Regions from separate parts of the Arthrobacter sp. NPDC057388 genome, predicted to be linked through region 3. Evidence: riboswitches for the same ligand, from Rfam matches in the RefSeq annotation. Region 3 holds a riboswitch; each other region holds the start of a gene.

Region 1 (4,447 bases), on a different contig from region 3:
AAAGGGGTGTAAGTGGCGCCACGGAACAGCATGCCGGCCGAGTGGAGGATGGCCAGCTGCCGGTGGTCGGTGGGGTCGAGGGTGCGCAGGTACTCGCCGTAGCTTTCCTGGCCGTCCCACGGCTTGCCCAGCGCAGCTGTCTGCCGCTTGAAGTGGCTGAGCGAGCGTTCATCCGGGGCCGGCATGGTGCGCAGGATCCCCACCTTGCCGTCGAGCATGAGGGAAGCTGCAGCCATCCCGGTCATGAGCGAAATCTGGGCGTTCCAGTCCTCCACCGGAAGCTGCGGGACCGCCACGATCCGGTAGCCGCCGTCGGGAAGCTGGACGATCTCCTGCTCCGGCATGTTCAGGCTGGCACCCCCGCGGGCCCGCTCCAGGTCGACACGCTTGCGGCCCACTTCGCGCAGCAGCTGCAGCATGGGCGGTGCAGTGCCGGCATCGAGGTCGGCCTGGACCCCCTTGTAGTCCAGCTTGGCACGGCTGCGCACGGCAGCGCGGCGGACCAGCGCGGACACCACCTCGGCTGTGGCGTCGAGTTCAAACTCCCAGACGAAGGCGGAGCACAGCTGCCCCGCCAGCAGGCTGCCGGCGTTCTCGCTGATGACCTCCGGGTGCAGCGGAATCCTGCCGTCCGGGGCGTAGAACGTCTGCCCGCGGCGGCGGGTCTCGGCGTCGAGCGCGCCGCCCGGCTGCACGAAGGACGGAACATCGGCGATGGCGTAAAGGATCCGGTAACCGCCGCCGAGCCGCTCAATGAAGAGCGCCTGGTCAAGGTCCGTGGACGACGGCGGATCGATCGTCAGGAAGTCCACCCCGGTCAGGTCCAGGTCGGGGAAGTCCCGGCTGGCGACGGCGGCTTCGGCCTCCTTAAGCACCTCTTCCGGGAATTCCCCGGGAAGCTCCAGTTCCGTCCGCAGCGCGCTCAGGGCATCCGCGAGCGCGTTGGTCTGCTCGTGGACGCTGGGCGACAGCCGATGATGTGACACGAAAATCAGGTTAGCCCGAATTGCGCCGTTAGTCTTGGATTATGGGCACATCCTCGGCTGGCACCGCTCGCTACGACCGCTTCGTCGCAGACCTGTTCGGTGTGATGGCGTACGGTGAACTGTCCGCGTTCGAACGGCTCTCCTCCGACGCCCGTTACTCGCCGACGCTGCACGACCGTGCCGTCCTGGGCAGGATCGCCGTCATCGAATTCCAGCATTACGAGCTGGTGAGCGCCAAGCTGGCAGAGATGGGCGTTGACGTCGAACACGCGATGCTGCCGTTCCAGTCGGCCGTGGACCACTTCCATGAACGGACCCGCCCGGCGGACTGGTACGAATCCCTGATGAAGGCGTACGTGGTGGACACCGTGTCCGCCGATTTCTACCAGGCCGTGGCGCGGTTCGTGGACGCCGGAACCCGGGACGTGATCCGGCAGATCCAGTCCTCCGAAGAGGCCACGGCAGTGCTCCGTGAGCGGCTCAAGGGCGCGCTGGCCGATGACCCCCGGCTCGCGTCGAGACTGGCGCTGTGGGGCCGCCGCCTCCTGGGCGAGGCGATCACCCAGGCCCAGCGGGTCGGCCACGAACATGCCTTCCTGGGCGAGATGTTCGTCGAAGCGGAACCCGGCGCCACGGAGGCCACCGCACGGGAACTGGTCCGCGGCATCACCGCCGAGGTCGCGGAAAACCATTCCCGGCGGATGGTGCAGCTGGGCCTGAGCGGGTAGCCTGCCGGTCGCTAAACGACAGCAGCCGGGGACGTTGCGTCGAGGGCGTCGAGCAGTTCGGCCGCGGCGGCTGCCGGGTCCGGCGCCTCCGTGATCGCGCGGACGACGACGATCCTGCTGGCTCCGGCCGCCAGGACCTGCTCCACGTTGGTGCGGTCGATCCCGCCGATCGCGAACCAGGGCAGCAGCAGGCCTCCCACCCGTTCCTCGTTCGCCGTGCGGACAGCCTGCGCCGCGTACGTCACCAGGTCGAGTCCGACGGCGGCGCGCCCGGGTTTGGTGGGGGTGGCCCACAGCGGGCCCACGCAGAAGTAGTCCAGGCCGCTGCGCCCGTGCGCGGCGGCGATGGCGGCATCCACCTGCTCCGTGCTGTGCGTGGAGAGCCCGATCACCGTTGCATCGTGCAGCAGTTTCCGGGCAGCGCGCAGCGGCAGGTCCTTCTGGCCGATGTGGAACACCGGTGCACCCGCGATGGAGGCGATGTCGGCGCGGTCGTTCACGGCCCAGAGCCGCCCGTGCCTGCGGGCCGCGGCGTGGACGACCTCGAGAAGTTCGAGCTCTTCGGCGGCCTCGATGCTCTTGTCCCGCAGCTGGATGATGTCCACGCCGCCGGCAAACGCCGCGTCCACGAAGTCCGCGAAGTCCCCGCGGTCCTTGCGGGCGTCGGTGCAGAGGTACAGGCGGGCCGTGGTGTGGGCAGAGTGCTGGGTCATGGCAACCACCTTAGTTCCTCTAAACTGGGCAGGTACCGCGGGAGCCCGTCGCCGATGTCATAAAAGGCGCAGGGCTGAGAGGGCGTCAGAGCCGACCGCTTGACCTGATCCGGTTAGTACCGGCGTAGGGAAGGAAATCATGAACCCTGGACCCGGCGGCGAAAATAATGCCGCCACAGTCATTGAGGCTGACGTTGCCGTCATCGGCGGGGGCGTGGTTGGCCACGGTATCGCCTGGGAGGCGCGGCGTTCCGGCCGTTCCGTAGTGCTCATTGACCAAGCCCCCGGCAGCGGCGCAAGCTGGGCCGCTGCCGGCATGCTCGCCCCGGTCAGCGAACTGCATTACCAGGAGGAAGGGCTCCTGGAACTGATGCTGGAGTCCTCGGCCAGGTGGCCGGGGTTCGCCGCCGCGCTCACCACCGGCGGGGACTCCGGTTACCTGACGACGCCGACCCTTGCGCTGGGTGCGGACCCCGCCGACCGCCGGGCACTGATGGACCTGCGGGACGTCCAGCGGAGCCACGGCCTGGACGTGGAGCCGCTGACCATCCGCGAGGCACGCTCCCGGGAGCCGCTGCTCAGCCCTGGCATCTCCTGCGCCCTGGACATCCCCGCGGACCATCAGGTGGATCCGCGCAATCTTGTCAGGGCGCTGGCGGCGGAGCTGGCCGGCTCAGGCCAGGAGATTGCAGGCCAGGAGATTGCAGCCCAGGAGATTGCGGGCCGGGGGGTTGCCGGCCAGGGGACCGGAGTCGAGGACGGATTCGCGGTGCGGGAACACGCCGCCGGCCTGCTCTGGGACAGCGGGCGGGTCCGGGGGGTCCGGCTGGCGGGGGGCGGAAGCGTGCTTGCCGCCGAGACGGTGGTGGCCAACGGCCTGGCCGCCGCTCACCTGCAGAACCTGCCGGAACGCCTTCAGCTGCCGCTGCGCCCGGTCTATGGGGACATCCTCAGGCTCCGCGTCCCCGCGCACCTGCAGCCCCTCCTCACCGCCACCGTGCGGGGCATCGTCCGGGGGGTTCCGGTCTACATCGTGCCCCGGCAGGACGGCACGGTGGTGATCGGTGCCACCCAGCGCGAGGACAGCGTGCCGGGCACCAGCGCCGGCGGCGTCTACCAGCTGCTGCGTGACGCGCAGGCCCTGCTGCCGGCAGTTGCCGAACTCGAGCTGCTCGAAGCCACCGCCAGGGCACGGCCCGGCACACCGGACAACGCGCCCCTGCTGGGCCGCGTGCCGGCGGGCGTATCCGCGAGTGGCGAGGCGGGCGGGGACGTGGCGGGCCTCATCATCGCCACCGGCTTCTTCCGCCACGGCGTGCTGCTGACTCCGGCGGCTGCGGCGATCTGCCGGCAGCTCATGGACGGCATCACCGACCCCCGCTGGGCCGCGTTCCGGCCGGCACGGTTTTCCCCCGGACTTTCCGATTCGCCCGGAGCGGCAGCACCGCCCCGGAGCGGCCACCCCCGCATGACGCACGTCACATTTGACCCAAGCAAGGAATCAGCATGAACATCACTCTGAACGGTATTGAACAGGAAGTAGGCGAGGGCGCCTCGGTCACCACACTCGTCAGCCAGGTCACGGGACGGCGCCTGTCCGCCAGCGGGCAGGCAGCCGACGGCCAGCGGCTGGGCGTTGCGGTGGCCCGCAACTCAGCCGTGGTGCCCCGCAGCCAGTGGCACAGCACCGCCCTTGCCGAGGGCGACGAGATCGAACTCGTCACGGCAGTCCAAGGAGGATGAGCACGATGGCAGAAACACTGATTGAAACAGCGGACAGCCTGGTCATTGACGGGGTGGAACTGGGCTCACGGCTCATCATGGGCACCGGAGGGGCTCCGAGCCTGGACGGTCTCGGCTCAGCGCTGGTGGCGTCCGGAACGCAGCTGACCACCGTGGCGATGCGCCGCTATTCGCCTGCCGAAACGGGCTCGCTCTTCCAGCTGCTGGTGGACCACAACATCCGCGTCCTCCCCAACACCGCCGGCTGCTTCACGGCCAGGGACGCGGTCATGACGGC
Region 2 (4,447 bases), on a different contig from region 3:
GCAGCCCAAAGCGTCCTGATTACGACCGGCGGGCCGATTCCGGCAGCCGCAGCTCCGGCAGGTACACCTTTCCGCCGGCAGCGAGGAATTCCTCGCTCTTCTCGCGCATGCCTTCCGCCATCTCGGCGAGGGCGGCCTGCGCTTCCGCAGAGCCGTACTCGTTACGGATGTCCTGGCTGATGCGCATGGAACAGAACTTGGGTCCGCACATCGAGCAGAAGTGCGCCGTCTTCGCAGGCTCCGCGGGCAGCGTCTCGTCGTGGAAGGACTCGGCAGTCACCGGATCCAGCGAAAGCGCGAACTGGTCGCGCCACCGGAACTCGAACCGGGCCTTGGACAGCGCATCGTCCCGCTCGTTCGCGCCGGGGTGGCCCTTGGCAAGGTCGGCCGCATGGGCAGCGATCTTGTACGTGATGACGCCGGTCTTGACGTCATCCTTGTTGGGCAGGCCCAGGTGTTCCTTGGGCGTGACGTAGCACAGCATGGCGGTGCCGTAGCGGGCGATTTCCGTGGCGCCGATGGCCGAGGTGATGTGGTCGTAGCCCGGGGCGACGTCTGTCACCAGCGGTCCCAGGGTGTAGAAGGGCGCACCCTTGCAGAGCTCCTGCTGGCGTTCCACGTTCTCACGCACCAGATGGAACGGGATGTGGCCCGGGCCTTCCACCATCACCTGCACGTCGTACTCCCAGGCGCGCTGGGTCAGCTCGGCCAGGGTATCCAGTTCGGCGAACTGCGCGGCATCGTTGGCGTCCGCCGTCGCGCCCGGCCGCAGCCCGTCGCCCAGCGAGAAGGCGACGTCGTACTTGGCGAAAATCTCGCAGAGCTCGTCAAAGTGGGTGTACAGGAAGTTCTCCTGGTGGTGCGCCAGGCACCAGCCGGCCATGATCGAGCCGCCGCGCGAAACGATGCCGGTGACGCGGTTCGCCGTAAGGGGCACATACCGCAGCAGCACTCCGGCGTGGATGGTCATGTAGTCCACGCCCTGCTCGCATTGCTCGATCACGGTGTCACGGAAAATTTCCCACGTCAGCGCGTTCGCTTCGCCGTTGACCTTTTCCAGCGCCTGGTAGATCGGCACCGTGCCGATAGGGACGGGGGAGTTGCGGATGATCCACTCCCGCGTGGTGTGGATGTCATCACCCGTGGACAGGTCCATCACGGTGTCCGCGCCCCACTGGGTGGCCCACTGCAGCTTGTCCACCTCCTCCGCGATGGAGCTGGTCACAGCTGAGTTGCCGATGTTGGCGTTGATCTTCACCAGGAATGCCTTGCCGATGATCATGGGCTCGGATTCGGGGTGGTTGATGTTGCTGGGGATGATGGCCCGCCCGGCGGCGAGTTCGCTGCGGACCAGTTCCACGTCGCAGTTTTCGCGGAGGGCCACAAAGCGCATTTCGGGGGTGATGATGCCCTGCCGTGCATAGTGCATCTGCGTTACGGTTTTGCCCTCCGCCCCGCGGCGGGGCACCGGCCTGGCGCCCTTCCACTCGGCCGAAGCCGCGCCGCGGCGCACGGCCGACTTGCCGTCGTCGAGCAGGTTCCGTTCGCGTCCGTCGTACGTTTCCGTGTCTTCCCGTGCCTGGATCCATTCCGCACGGAAGGGTGCGAGGCCCACCACCGGGTCGCTGCCCGGTCCCGCCGTGCGGTAAACGCGCAACGGCTCATTCTGCTCACCGTTCGGTGACGGCTCCAGGGCGATTTCCGTTACCGGAACACGCAGGCCGTCGCCTTCGAGATAGGCCAGTGAATGGGATTTCAGCGACTGCGTGACGGATTCTGATCCGCTTTGGGCTGATTCATTTTGGGCAGGGGTCAGCTGTGATTTCTGGGTGCTCAATTTACTGCTCACTTCCTTCGCCGGCATTACCCGGACAGGTTCGACGGTCGCAGGCTGCGTCAGCCTGATCTCAGCCCCTGCAAGGGCACCCGTGTGGTCGTTAGACGAAGCTACCACAGCCCGGATTGTGCCTGTCCATCTGTGAAGGAGGCCAAAGCTGCGGCCTAAGCTGGTGGAATGGCGCACATTATTGAATTCAGCGGCACTGTGCTCACAGCGGCGGATGAGGAACGCCGGGGGCTCTGGGCTGTGGACGGGAAACTGACGTTCAACCCGCCAGGCCAACGGCCTGATGCCGTCCTGGACGGCTGGGTCCTGCCCGGATTCGTGGACGCCCACTGCCATGTCGGCCTCGGTCCGGGCGGTCCGGTGGACGACGCCGTGGCGTATGACCAGGCCATGACGGACCGCGACGCCGGCACGCTCCTGGTGCGGGATGCGGGGGTGGTCAGCGACACCCGCTGGCTGCAGCAGAGGCCTGACGCGCCGCGCATCATCCGGGCGGGCCGGCACGTTGCCAGGTCCCGCCGCTACCTTCGGAACTTCGCCGTCGAAGTTGAACCGGATGGCCTCGTCGAGGCGGTGCGCAAGCAGGCGCGGCAAGGTGACGGCTGGGTCAAGCTGGTGGGGGACTGGATCGACCGCCCGGCCGGTGACCTCGCGCCGTCGTTTCCGGCCGCCGCGGTGCGTGACGCTGTCCGGGCAGCCCATGACGAGGGAGCCAGGGTCACGGCGCACTGTTTCGGCGAGGACACGCTGGATGACATGCTCGACGCCGGCATCGACTGCATTGAGCACGCCACCGGGCTGCTGCCCAGGCACATTCCCCGCTTCATCGAGCAGCAGGTGCCGATCGTTCCCACGCTCATCAACATCGCCACCTTCCCCGACATTGCGGATCAGGCCGAACCTAAGTTCCCACAGTATGCCGCACACATGCGCGCACTCTGGGCCCGCCGTCGCGAGCGTGTCCTGGAAGCGTACGAGGCCGGCATCGAAATCTATGCGGGAACTGACGCCGGCAGCGTGATCCGGCACGGCCGCATTGCCGACGAAATCCTCGAACTGCATGCAGCGGGGCTGCCGGCCGCAGCGGCGCTGGATGCCGCCTGCTGGCGGGCGCGCCGGTGGCTGGGAGCCGATGGGGTAGCGGAGGGGGCAGACGCCGACGTGGTGGTCTGCCGCGAGGACCCGCGCACCGTGCCGGAAACCATCCGCAACCTGGGGAATGTGATCTTGCGGGGCGGGATCGTCCGTTAGGAATAAATTGAAGCTTCAAGTAATTTAGAGATGTAAAGACTGCCGAAGTCCGGCGGTCCGGACACTCGGGAGTATTCAATGACAGCAGCAGTCAGCAGCCAGGACTTGCTTCCTGCCGACCTCACCATGGGCACCGTCATGCTCAAGGTGGGCGACATGAAGCTCATGACCGACTACTACCAGCGCGCCCTCGGCCTCGACGTTATCGCCGAGCAGGACGGCGGTCTCTACCTTGGCCGGCTGAAGACGCCGCTGGTGCACCTCGCCCCCGCGCCGGGACTCAACATCCCCGGCCGCGGTGAAGCCGGCCTCTTCCACACCGCCCTCCTGTTCGAGGACCAGTCCTCCCTCGCCGCCACTATTGCCAGTGCGGCCCGGTATGAGCCGCAGTCCTTCGTGGGAAGTGCCGACCATCTGGTGAGCGAGGCGTTTTATTTCACTGATCCGGAAGGCAATGGGATCGAACTCTACTGGGACCGGCCCCGCGAGGCCTGGTCCTGGGACGGTAAGAACGTGGTCATGGACAACGTCGCGCTGCCGCCGCAGAAGTACCTGCAGGACCACCTCACGCAGGAATCCGTCGTCGGCCAGCACGGCGCCGGCGCGGAGGTGGGGCACGTCCACCTGCAGGTGGGGGACGTGCAGTCCGCCCACGAATTCTACGTCGGCACCCTGGGGTTCGAAAAGACGGCGGGTTGGCACGGCCAGGCCCTCTTCGTGTCGGCCGGCGGCTACCACCACCACATGGCCATGAACGTTTGGAACAGCCGCGGCGCCGGACCTCGCCGCGACACTCTCGGCCTCGGCGAGGTCCTCATCGAAGTCCCTTCCGGCGACGACGTCGGCGCTTTGGCCGACCGGCTGAGGGCAGCCGGCGTCGGATCACACCACACCGGTGCCGAGCTCCGCTTCGAGGACCCGTGGCGCAACCGGCTCCGGGTCGCTGTCCGGTAAGCGCCGCTGTTCGAAAATTCTGCGCGCTGAGCCGGGCCGACCCGGTTGGGTTAGGCTGACATCCGAAGGGCCCCAGCGCTGCCGGGGCATGCACCGCCAACGGAATGAGGACGAATCCATGGGCTTCACCGAAGTGTTTGTCGCCACCCACAATGACGCCCTCAAGCGCGCAGAGGCGCTGGAAGGCGGCGCCGCCGCCGGTGACGGCATCCGCATCGCCGGCATCAGCGATTTCGAGATTGAACAGCTCGGTGACTTTGCCGGCGCCGCTGTGCACGCCGCAGGGGCTGACTACGAGCTGGCCATGGTGGACGTGGCCAGCGACTCCCTCCTCGGCGTGCCCGCGGCCATGGTCAGGGCGCTGGCGGAGCTCCTCACCTATGAGTCCGAGGGTGA
Region 3 (4,447 bases):
GTTCAGGGTAACGAAGTCTCCAACAGAAACCTTCTCTTGGCGGCCGCCTGCGCGGACAATCGCGTACACCACTTGGGAACTCACTTCTCTCGACGTTTATTACTAAATTTGCGTGCGGAACCCGGGTCCGGAAATTGGCCTGGTTCTCGCTGTGCCTCAACGCCGTGGATTGCCCGGGGGAACCCGTGAGCTATCCCAGGAACAAGCCCGACAGGGCGGTCCGGGTCATAACCCAAGTGTTGGCGTAAGCACCGAAGATCTAGAATACGCTAATTCCGACGTCGGCCGCAAATGAGGCTGGCACTGGCGGGTTGTCCGTGATAGGCGCCACAGGGGACGCCGTTCCGGACATCCGGTGCCGTGCGCGACCATCTTACCGGGTGCCGGGCGCGCTTCCGTTCAGCTGTGCCGGCTCGGCGCGTCGAAGAACTCCACCTCGTACCGGCAGGAGTGCCGGAAGGCGGTGACCATCGCTTCGCGCTCCCCCGCCGACGCGGCACGGCCGGCGTCATCCGCTATTTCGATGGCCCGCAGGGTGGCGGCAGCGAAGTCCTCGTCGGCGTAGGTCCGCAGCCACTCCGCATACGGGTGCCCGGCATCCGCCCCGGCGGCCAGGTACTCCGCGTGCAGGGTCTCCCCCACTTCGGCGTAGAGCCAGAAGCAGGGCAGGACTGCTGCCACCAGCACGGCGTAACTGCCTCCGGCCGAGGAAGCCAGCAGATGGTCGACATAGGACTTCGTGACCGGCCCCAGCTCCGTCTGCACCGTGCGGGTGCTGAGCCAGTTGCGGTGCAGTTCAGATTCAACTTCCAGGCATTGCTGGGACGACCGGGCCCAGAACAGCTGCTCGGCCTCGGTCGGGGCTAGTGCGCTGGCCCGCGCCAGGACGCGAGAGTAGCCGTTGAGGTAGATGGCGTCCTGGGCGAGGTAGTACGCGAATTCCTTCTCCGGCAGAGTGCCCCCGGCAAGCCCCCGGATGAAGCCCAAACCGTAGATGGCTTCCAGATGGGTGAAGGTCTCGGCACGCAGCAGTTCCGCGAATCCGCCCTTCGGTTCGGACTGGGCTGAACCCCCAGCCCCGGCAAGGTGGTGGAAGTGGTTGATCGGGCCGTTGCCGGCGCCGACCTCCAGCCCTCCGGAGGTCCGCAACGCCTCGGCCAGCCAGGGCTTGACCTCCCGCAGTGACGCTTCCCAGTCGCCCAGCCGCGCCTGCACGGCGGCCATGGCGGACGACAGCGAACATCCGGTGCCGTGGCTGTTCCGCGTGGCGATCCGCTCGCCGGCCACCTCCACCACTTCCGCGGACAGCAGCCCGGCGGTGTTGACGAGGGCGTCAGGGCAGGTGGCCCCGTTCAGGTGACCGCCTTTGACCAGGACCGTGGCACCGGTCCGCTCAGCGAGGCGTCTGCCCTGGTCCAGGGCGCCCGCCCAGTCCGCGGCCTCCGTTTCCCCGAGCAGCATGGCAAGTTCGGGAAGGTTCGGCGTGATCAGGTCCGCGAGCGGCAGCAGCTTCCGGAGTGCTGCCTCCGCAGACTCCTGCAGGAGCCGGTCACCGCTGGTGGCCACCATCACGGGGTCGAGAACCACGACGCCGGGACGCACGTTTTCGAGCCAGCTGCGGACAGCGGCGATCACCTTTTCATCCCCCAGCATGCCGATCTTCACGGCGTCCACTTGGATGTCGTCGCTGACAGCATCCAGCTGGGCTGACAGGAAAGATGCAGGGGGAACGTGGACGCCGCTCACGCCGGTGGTGTTTTGCGCCGTGAGGGCGGTGATCGCGGCCATGCCGTAGCCGCCGTGGGCGGCGATGCTTTTCAGGTCGGCCTGGATGCCTGCACCGCCGGACGGATCCGAGCCTGCGATGGCGAGGACCCTGGGAACCGCGCGAGCGGCCGGAATGGCAGTCGCTGCGTGATCCGGAAGTGAATTGGCGGCGGCCTCAGGAGCGGGCATGACCGATGCTGATGACAGTGCTGTCGACAAGAAGACATCCCTTCGCCGGTGCTAACCGGACAGGTTCAACGGGTTTGGATCTCAGCCGGCCCGTGCGCGGCACCCCGTGTCAGTCCTCCAGCCTAGCGGTTCCTTCGAAACATGGCGCTGATTCCGGCGTTTGCGACAGGAGGTCCGGCACCGCAGTCGCGGTACCGGACCTTCGGGCGGACCCAGGGGCCCGTCAACTCAGAGTTCCGAGGCGGGTACCCCAACTCCCAGAATGATCGGTTCACCGGCTGGCTGCGGAGCCGGCTTGGATGCCTGATCGTTTCCCGTCCCCGGCGCCTTAGCTTCGTGCGAGTGTCCCGCGGCGGCTGCCGGAGCGACCTCGTGGTGCTCCACGGAGGTTTCGTTGGCTGCACCCTGCGGGCGGCTGGCGCTCCGGTTGCGGCGCGGACGGCGCCCGCGGGATGTCCCGGCCGCACCGTCGGCAGGCTGGACGCCGGCAGGCCGGCCTTCCGGCTGACGGACCACCGGCTGGGCGGGAGCCGCTGGAGCCGGCGTTTCTTCCCTGGCCTCTTCCGTCGCGGCGGGGGCTTCCTTCTCGGCGGGAGCCACCGGGCTGCCGAGGTGCGCGAATGCCTCCTCCAGGCGGTCCAGTGTCAGGGCGGGTGCTTCCTTGGGCGGTTCTTCACTGTGGTCGACGAACGGAAGAATCACCTTCTCGCCACCGAACGTCAGGACTGCCCCGGGACGTCCGGAAACGCTTTCCGTTTCCGGAGCGCGGTGCACCACCGGGCTTTCCGGCGCGGCAGCTGCAGGTGCCGCCGGCCGCGCGGCTTCCCCTGATGCGGCGGCATTGTGCGCCGCCTCCTCATGCAGATGGGCGGCATGCGCGGCGGCTGCAATGTTGGCAAGGGCAGCGCGGGTGGCTTCAGCCTTGGCGTGGCGTTCTGCTTCCGACGGGTCAGGGTGGTGGACTGCAGCAGGGGCGGCTGGAGCACCTTCTGACTGCTGTCCGCCCTTGCCGCGGCGCCGCTTGCGCTCCGGCCGTGCAGGAGGCTGGACCTCCGCCCGGTGTACGTGGTGCTCTGCTGCCACGGTGTTGGCCCGGCGGTGCTCCACCGGCTCGTCATGGGTAACGACGCCCCGGCCAGCACACACCTCGCACTGCTCGCCGAAGACTTCCAGGAGTCCGGTGCCCATCCGCTTGCGGGTCATTTGTACGAGCCCCAGAGACGTCACTTCGGCCACCTGGTGCTTGGTCCGGTCGCGGCCCAGGCACTCGACCAGGCGGCGGAGGACCAGGTCGCGGTTCGATTCAAGCACCATGTCGATGAAGTCGATCACGATGATGCCGCCGATGTCGCGCAGCCGCAGCTGGCGGACAACTTCCTCGGCAGCCTCGAGGTTGTTCTTGGTGACGGTCTCTTCGAGGTTTCCGCCGCTGCCGGTGAACTTTCCGGTGTTGACGTCGACCACGGTCATGGCCTCGGTCCGGTCGATGACCAGGGAGCCGCCGGAGGGCAGGAACACCTTGCGGTCCAGCGCCTTGTGGATCTGCTCGTCAATGCGCCAGGCGGAGAAAATGTCCTCGTCCCTGGTCCATTTTTCGAGCCGGCCCACCAGGTCCGGGGCCACGTAGGTGACGTAAGCCTCGATGGTGTCCCATGCTTCGTCGCCGGACACGATCAGCTTGGAGAAGTCCTCGTTGAAGACGTCGCGCACAACCTTGATGGTCAGGTCCGGTTCGCCGTAGAGCAGTTCCGGGGCGAGGACCTTGGTGGACTTCGCCTGGCTTTCAATCCCCTCCCACTGGGCGCGGAGGCGGTTGATGTCGTGGGTCAGTTCCTCCTCGGAGGCCCCCTCGGCAGCGGTGCGGACAATGACGCCCGCGTCCTCGGGAAGGCGGTCCTTGAGGATGCGCTTGAGCCGGTTGCGTTCGACGTCGGGCAGCTTGCGGGAGATGCCGGTCATGGACCCGCCGGGGACGTACACGAGGTACCGGCCGGGCAGGGAGATCTGGCTGGTCAGGCGTGCGCCCTTGTGGCCCACGGGGTCCTTGGTGACCTGGACCAGGACGGAGTCGCCGGACTTCAGGGCGTTCTCGATCCGGCGCTGCTTGCCCTCAAGGGTGGCCGCATCCCAGTTGACCTCACCGGCGTACAGCACGGCGTTGCGCCCGCGTCCAATGTCGACGAAGGCAGCCTCCATGGACGGCAGGACATTCTGCACCTTGCCCAGGTAGACGTTGCCGATCAGGGAGTCCTGCTGCGTCTTGGAGACGAAATGTTCGGCCAGGACGCCGTCCTCCAGGACGCCGATCTGGATTCTGTCATCGCGCTGGCGGACGATCATCTGGCGGTCCACGGATTCCCGGCGTGCCAGGAACTCGGCCTCAGTGATGACCGTGCGGCGGCGCCCGGTATCGCGGGATTCGCGGCGGCGCTGCTTTTTGGCCTCCAGGCGCGTGGATCCCTTGACGCTGGTCACACGGTTGCTCGCCGGC
Region 4 (4,447 bases), on a different contig from region 3:
TGGTGGTTGGAAAAACGTTCGGCCTCCAGGTTGGAGAAACCTTGAGAATCAAAGCTTTCTCAAGAGCAGTGGGGGGACCTGCCCGGGTCCGGCCAGGGGCGCGTTCGTGACTTCTGCAGCCCCGTGGCAGGGCCGGCCGGCCTCCTTGCCGGACGCCCCGACCGGCCCCCCCTGACGGTCCCAGTGCCGGTCCCAGTGCCGCACGCAGCGCCGGTCCTAAGGCATGTCGCAGCGCCGGTTCTAAGGCATGTCCCGGGGCAGGCGCTGCGGACAAAGCCTGCAGTATGCGAACGGACCCGGCACCGCGGGTTGCGGTGCCGGGTCCGGCTGTTCCGGGCCCGGCCGAGGTCATCAGCACTGCCGGGTTCGGAACAGCAACAGTATGTCCTGGGGTGCTTGGGGAAACCCGGCCGTTGACCCGGAACGGGTTTCGGGGCGACCCACCCGATGTTGGGGGCGCAGGTCCCGGGAAGGGGGCCCGGCCGGGGAGGATCCGCCCTTTAGACGATGTCCTGGGTCTTGGCGAACCGGGTGATGGCCCGCTGCGTGCCGCGGTTGGCCAGGACCTGGATTACGGCGCTCACGGAAGCGGAGACGAGGGCGAACGTCAGGGCGGTCCGCAGTGTGGTGGGAACATCGTCCTTGTCACCCTTGGGCGGCTTCTGCCCCGTGACCTTTTCCCAGATGGTGTCGACGGCCTTGGTGCCGGCGAACCCTGCCAGCAGGCTGATGCCGGTGCCAAGCAGTTTGATGAAGAAACTCATTCCGGAACTCCTAGCGTGATGAACACTGGTCTTTCCCTAGCCTAACCGCATGAGGCAGCCCGGCAGCATGAGGCGTGGCCCAAGCGCATGAGGCGTGGCCCAAGCGCGTGAGGCGTCAGTCCGCCGGCATGGAGCGGTGGATTTCCCGCAACGCCTGGACCACGAGGTCATGGTCCGCCTTCTGCGGCAGTCCGGAGACCGTGACCACGGCCACCGCGCCCACACCCCGCACATAGATGGGGAAGGCTCCGCCGTGGGCGGCGTAGGTGGACTGGTCGAACCACGCGTTGTCCTCGATCCGTCCGCCGCCGACCCTGCCGCGCAGGCCCACGAGCAGCGACGGCTCCTCGTAGCGCGCGGCGGTACGCTGCTTGGCCAGCACCCAGCCCTCGTTGTCAGGGGTGGCTCCCTCAAGCGCCACATGGAAGAGGACCTGCCCGCCCTTGGTGATGTCGATGGCGATGGGCAGGTTGTCCTCCTTGCCCCGTTCCACCAGTTCCAGGCCGAGGGCCAGGGCGTCGTCCTTGCTGAACCTGGGGAACTGCAGTTCGGCGATCTCACCCTCGATCCGGCCGATCAGGGCTTCGAGGGATCCGGCCGGCTGTTCCTCGGCGGAATCGGGGTCGAAGGCGGGCAGGGCAGAGCCGGCGGAGTCCTGTTGCGTCATGGCCCCAATGTACTCCGCGCAGCCGGTCCGGCCAGCAGGCTGTCTCCCGGATTATGACGGCGGGCCCGGGATTCCGGGGCCGCCGGGGTGTAAACTGGACCCGCCCACAAGGGCAGATTTATCACGACAGGGGAGCGCCGCCGTCGGGATGCAAAGGCAGCAGCCAGCGCAACCGCGGATGGGCGCTGAGAGTGCGGACAGCCGCAGACCCTCGAACCTGATCCGGCTAGTACCGGCGCAAGGGAGTCGAGTTCTCAGAGTGCCCGGCAGCAGGAGGCCCAGCCACCGGCAGCCGGGGTAACGCTTTCCCCTCCTGTTCCTCAGGAGGACCATCATGACAACTGCAGCAATCAAGAAGACCAGCTACAACTGGCGCGTGGCGGACATCGTGGTGGCGGCGCTTATCGCCGTCGCCGGCGGCGTGATCTTCTGGGCATGGTCCCAGGGTGCCAACCTCATCTCCACTCCCGTCAACGCCGTCTATCCGCCGCTGACCGGCCTGTACGCAGGCGGCTGGATGATTCCGGCGGTCCTGGGCATGCTCATCATCCGCAAGCCGGGCGCTGCCCTGTTCTGCGAAACGGTGGCGGCCACGGGCGAGCTCCTCATGGGCTCGCAGTACGGCACCACGGTGCTGATCTCCGGTCTCCTCCAGGGCCTGGGTGCGGAGCTCGTGTTCGCCGCCCTGGCGTACCGGAAGTTCAACCTCCCCGCTTCGCTGCTGGCCGGGGCAGGCGCCGGGCTGTTCTGCGGCCTCAACGACTCCTTCGCGCCGTGGGGCTGGAACATCGCATACACCGCCGGCGACAAGTTCGCGTACATCGTGTTCTGCGCCATCTCCGGTGCGGTCATCGCCGGCGCGCTGTCCTGGATCGCCACCCGCGGCCTGGCCAAAACCGGTGTGTTGAGCTCCTTCGCGTCCCGCAAGGCAGCCACGGAGCCCGTCTTCAACTGATGCCCGCTTCCCACGACGCCGGCGTCCGCCCCGCCGCGGTCCACGCCCGCGGCTGGGGCTGGCGCCACGCCGGCCGTACCAAACCCGCCGTCCGCGCGCTCGACCTGGACATCCGCCCCGGTGAGCGCGTCCTGCTGCTTGGCCCCTCCGGAGCCGGCAAATCGACGCTGCTCCACGCCCTGGCCGGCGTGCTGGGGGACAGTGACGCCGGTGGCCCAACGGACGACGCCGGGACCCGGGACAGCGACGACGCGGACGAGAGCGGCGAACTGCTCATCGACGGCGCGTCCCCGCGCGTACAGCGGGGACGCGCCGGACTCATGCAGCAGGACCCGGAAACCCAGGTGGTGCTCTCCCGCCTCGGCGACGACGTCGCCTTCGGGGCCGAAAACCTGTCGGTGCCGCGCGACGAGATCTGGCGCCGCGTGCACGAGGCGCTGGACGACGTCGGTTTGTCCCACCTCCCGCTGAACCACCCGACGTCGGCCCTGTCCGGCGGCCAGAAGCAGCGCCTGGCGCTCGCCGGGATCCTGGCGATGCGGCCGGGGCTCATCCTGCTGGATGAGCCCACCGCGAATCTCGATCCGGCAGGCGTCCTGGAGGTCCGGGACGCCGTGGGCCGCTGCCTGGACAAGACCGGAGCCACCCTGGTGGTGGTGGAGCACCGGGTGGCCGCGTGGAAGGACCTTGTGGACCGGATCGTGGTCCTGCAGCCGGGCTCTGACGCCAACGGCGCGGTGCTGATCGACGGCACGCCGGACGAGGTCCTGGAACAGGCCCGCGGAAAGCTCACCGCCGCCGGCGTCTGGGTTCCCGGCTACGTTCCTGAAACCCGCCGGCGCTGCGCCGGATTGGTTCCGCCGTCCGCCGGCAGTGGCGCCGGCGGGCTGCTGCTGGCCGCGGAGAAGCTCGCGGTCTCGCGGGAACGTCCCCGCCGCCGGGGTTTCCGTTCCTTGCCGCCGGTGCCGGTGCTGCGGGACGTCACCGCACAGGTCCGGGCCGGTGAGGCGCTGACCGTCACGGGGCCCAACGGCGCCGGTAAATCCACCTTTGCGCTCACCCTCGCCGGGCTGCTTCCGCCGGTGGACGGCAGGGTCTCCGCGACGCTCGGGCTGAGCGCCGGCGCCGGCATCGACCCCTACAAATGGAAGGCCGAGCAGCTGATCTCCCGGATCGGCACGGTGTTCCAGGAACCCGAGCACCAGTTCGTCACCGGCCGTGTGCTGGACGAGCTGCAGTTCGGCCCCCGCCACCTGGGACATGGCGAAGAGCGCGTTGACGAGCTGCTGGAGCGGCTGCGCCTCACCCATCTGGTGGACGCCAACCCGTACACCCTCTCCGGCGGGGAGAAACGCCGGCTGTCCGTGGCCACGGTCCTGGCCGCGCACCCGCAGGTGCTGGTCCTGGACGAGCCCACCTTCGGGCAGGACGCCAACACCTGGGCGGAGCTGGCCTCGTTCCTTTCCGAACTGCTCGACGCCGGCACGGCCGTGGTGTCGGTGACCCACGACGAGGAGTTCACCCATGTCCTTGGCGGCACCGAGCTGAGGCTGGGCTCCGGCGGCCGCCCCGGGACGGCCGAATCACGATCCGCCGCGCCGCGAGCCGCCCAGCCGCGTCCGGAACAGGCAGCGACATGAGGGAAGCGCTAACACTTGCCGGAAACCGGGCCCTGCTGACGCGCGCCAACCCGCTGGCCAAATTCGCGGCAGTCTTCCTCATCACGCTGGCCCTGGCGCTGTCCATCGACTGGATGTCCGCCTCGGTGGCTCTCGTGTGCGAGCTGCTGGTCTTCCCGCTGGCCGGGCTGACATTTTCGCTGCTGTGGCAGCGCGGCTGGCCGCTGATCCTGGCGGCCGCCGTGGGGGGCTGGAGCACCTCAATCCTGGCACCTGACAGCGGCAGGATACTGCTCGACGTCGGCATCTGGTCGACGAGCGAGGGTTCCCTGCAGCTGGGGCTGGGTTTTTTGCTCCGGGGCCTGGCCATTGCCCTGCCCGCGGTGCTGCTGATGAGCTGCACCGATCCCACCGACCTGGCGGACGCTTTGGCGCAGAAGGC

Evidence for each region. Region 3 has a riboswitch for thiamine pyrophosphate ahead of ACFUTU_RS19385 (bifunctional hydroxymethylpyrimidine kinase/phosphomethylpyrimidine kinase). Riboswitches for the same ligand answer to the same signal wherever they lie in the genome.
Region 1: linked by a shared signal. The riboswitch ahead of ACFUTU_RS10935 (FAD-dependent oxidoreductase) and the one ahead of ACFUTU_RS19385 (bifunctional hydroxymethylpyrimidine kinase/phosphomethylpyrimidine kinase) in region 3 are both predicted to bind thiamine pyrophosphate.
Region 2: linked by a shared signal. The riboswitch ahead of thiC (phosphomethylpyrimidine synthase ThiC) and the one ahead of ACFUTU_RS19385 (bifunctional hydroxymethylpyrimidine kinase/phosphomethylpyrimidine kinase) in region 3 are both predicted to bind thiamine pyrophosphate.
Region 4: linked by a shared signal. The riboswitch ahead of ACFUTU_RS03500 (ECF transporter S component) and the one ahead of ACFUTU_RS19385 (bifunctional hydroxymethylpyrimidine kinase/phosphomethylpyrimidine kinase) in region 3 are both predicted to bind thiamine pyrophosphate.

Annotation. Positions count from the first base shown of each region.
Region 1 is NZ_JBHVBL010000018.1:62,491-66,937, reverse strand. Features, by position in the region: gene ACFUTU_RS10950 (RNB domain-containing ribonuclease) at 1-986, opposite strand, end outside; gene ACFUTU_RS10945 (ferritin-like fold-containing protein) at 1,028-1,714, shown strand; gene thiE (thiamine phosphate synthase) at 1,726-2,427, opposite strand; TPP riboswitch at 2,455-2,576, shown strand; gene ACFUTU_RS10935 (FAD-dependent oxidoreductase) at 2,567-3,937, shown strand; gene thiS (sulfur carrier protein ThiS) at 3,934-4,170, shown strand; gene ACFUTU_RS10925 (thiazole synthase) at 4,176-4,447, shown strand, end outside.
Region 2 is NZ_JBHVBL010000010.1:78,402-82,848, reverse strand. Features, by position in the region: gene ACFUTU_RS07285 (alpha/beta fold hydrolase) at 1-19, shown strand, start outside; gene thiC (phosphomethylpyrimidine synthase ThiC) at 20-1,837, opposite strand; TPP riboswitch at 1,833-1,940, opposite strand; gene ACFUTU_RS07275 (amidohydrolase family protein) at 2,015-3,097, shown strand; gene ACFUTU_RS07270 (VOC family protein) at 3,176-4,051, shown strand; gene ACFUTU_RS07265 (hypothetical protein) at 4,170-4,447, shown strand, end outside.
Region 3 is NZ_JBHVBL010000057.1:18,576-23,022, forward strand. Features, by position in the region: gene rplU (50S ribosomal protein L21) at 1-72, opposite strand, end outside; gene ACFUTU_RS19385 (bifunctional hydroxymethylpyrimidine kinase/phosphomethylpyrimidine kinase) at 400-1,956, opposite strand; TPP riboswitch at 1,977-2,073, opposite strand; gene ACFUTU_RS19390 (Rne/Rng family ribonuclease) at 2,185-4,447, opposite strand, start outside.
Region 4 is NZ_JBHVBL010000004.1:142,366-146,812, reverse strand. Features, by position in the region: gene ACFUTU_RS03510 (DUF4235 domain-containing protein) at 501-764, opposite strand; gene ACFUTU_RS03505 (heme-degrading domain-containing protein) at 880-1,431, opposite strand; TPP riboswitch at 1,550-1,693, shown strand; gene ACFUTU_RS03500 (ECF transporter S component) at 1,766-2,386, shown strand; gene ACFUTU_RS03495 (ABC transporter ATP-binding protein) at 2,386-4,026, shown strand; gene ACFUTU_RS03490 (energy-coupling factor transporter transmembrane component T family protein) at 4,023-4,447, shown strand, end outside.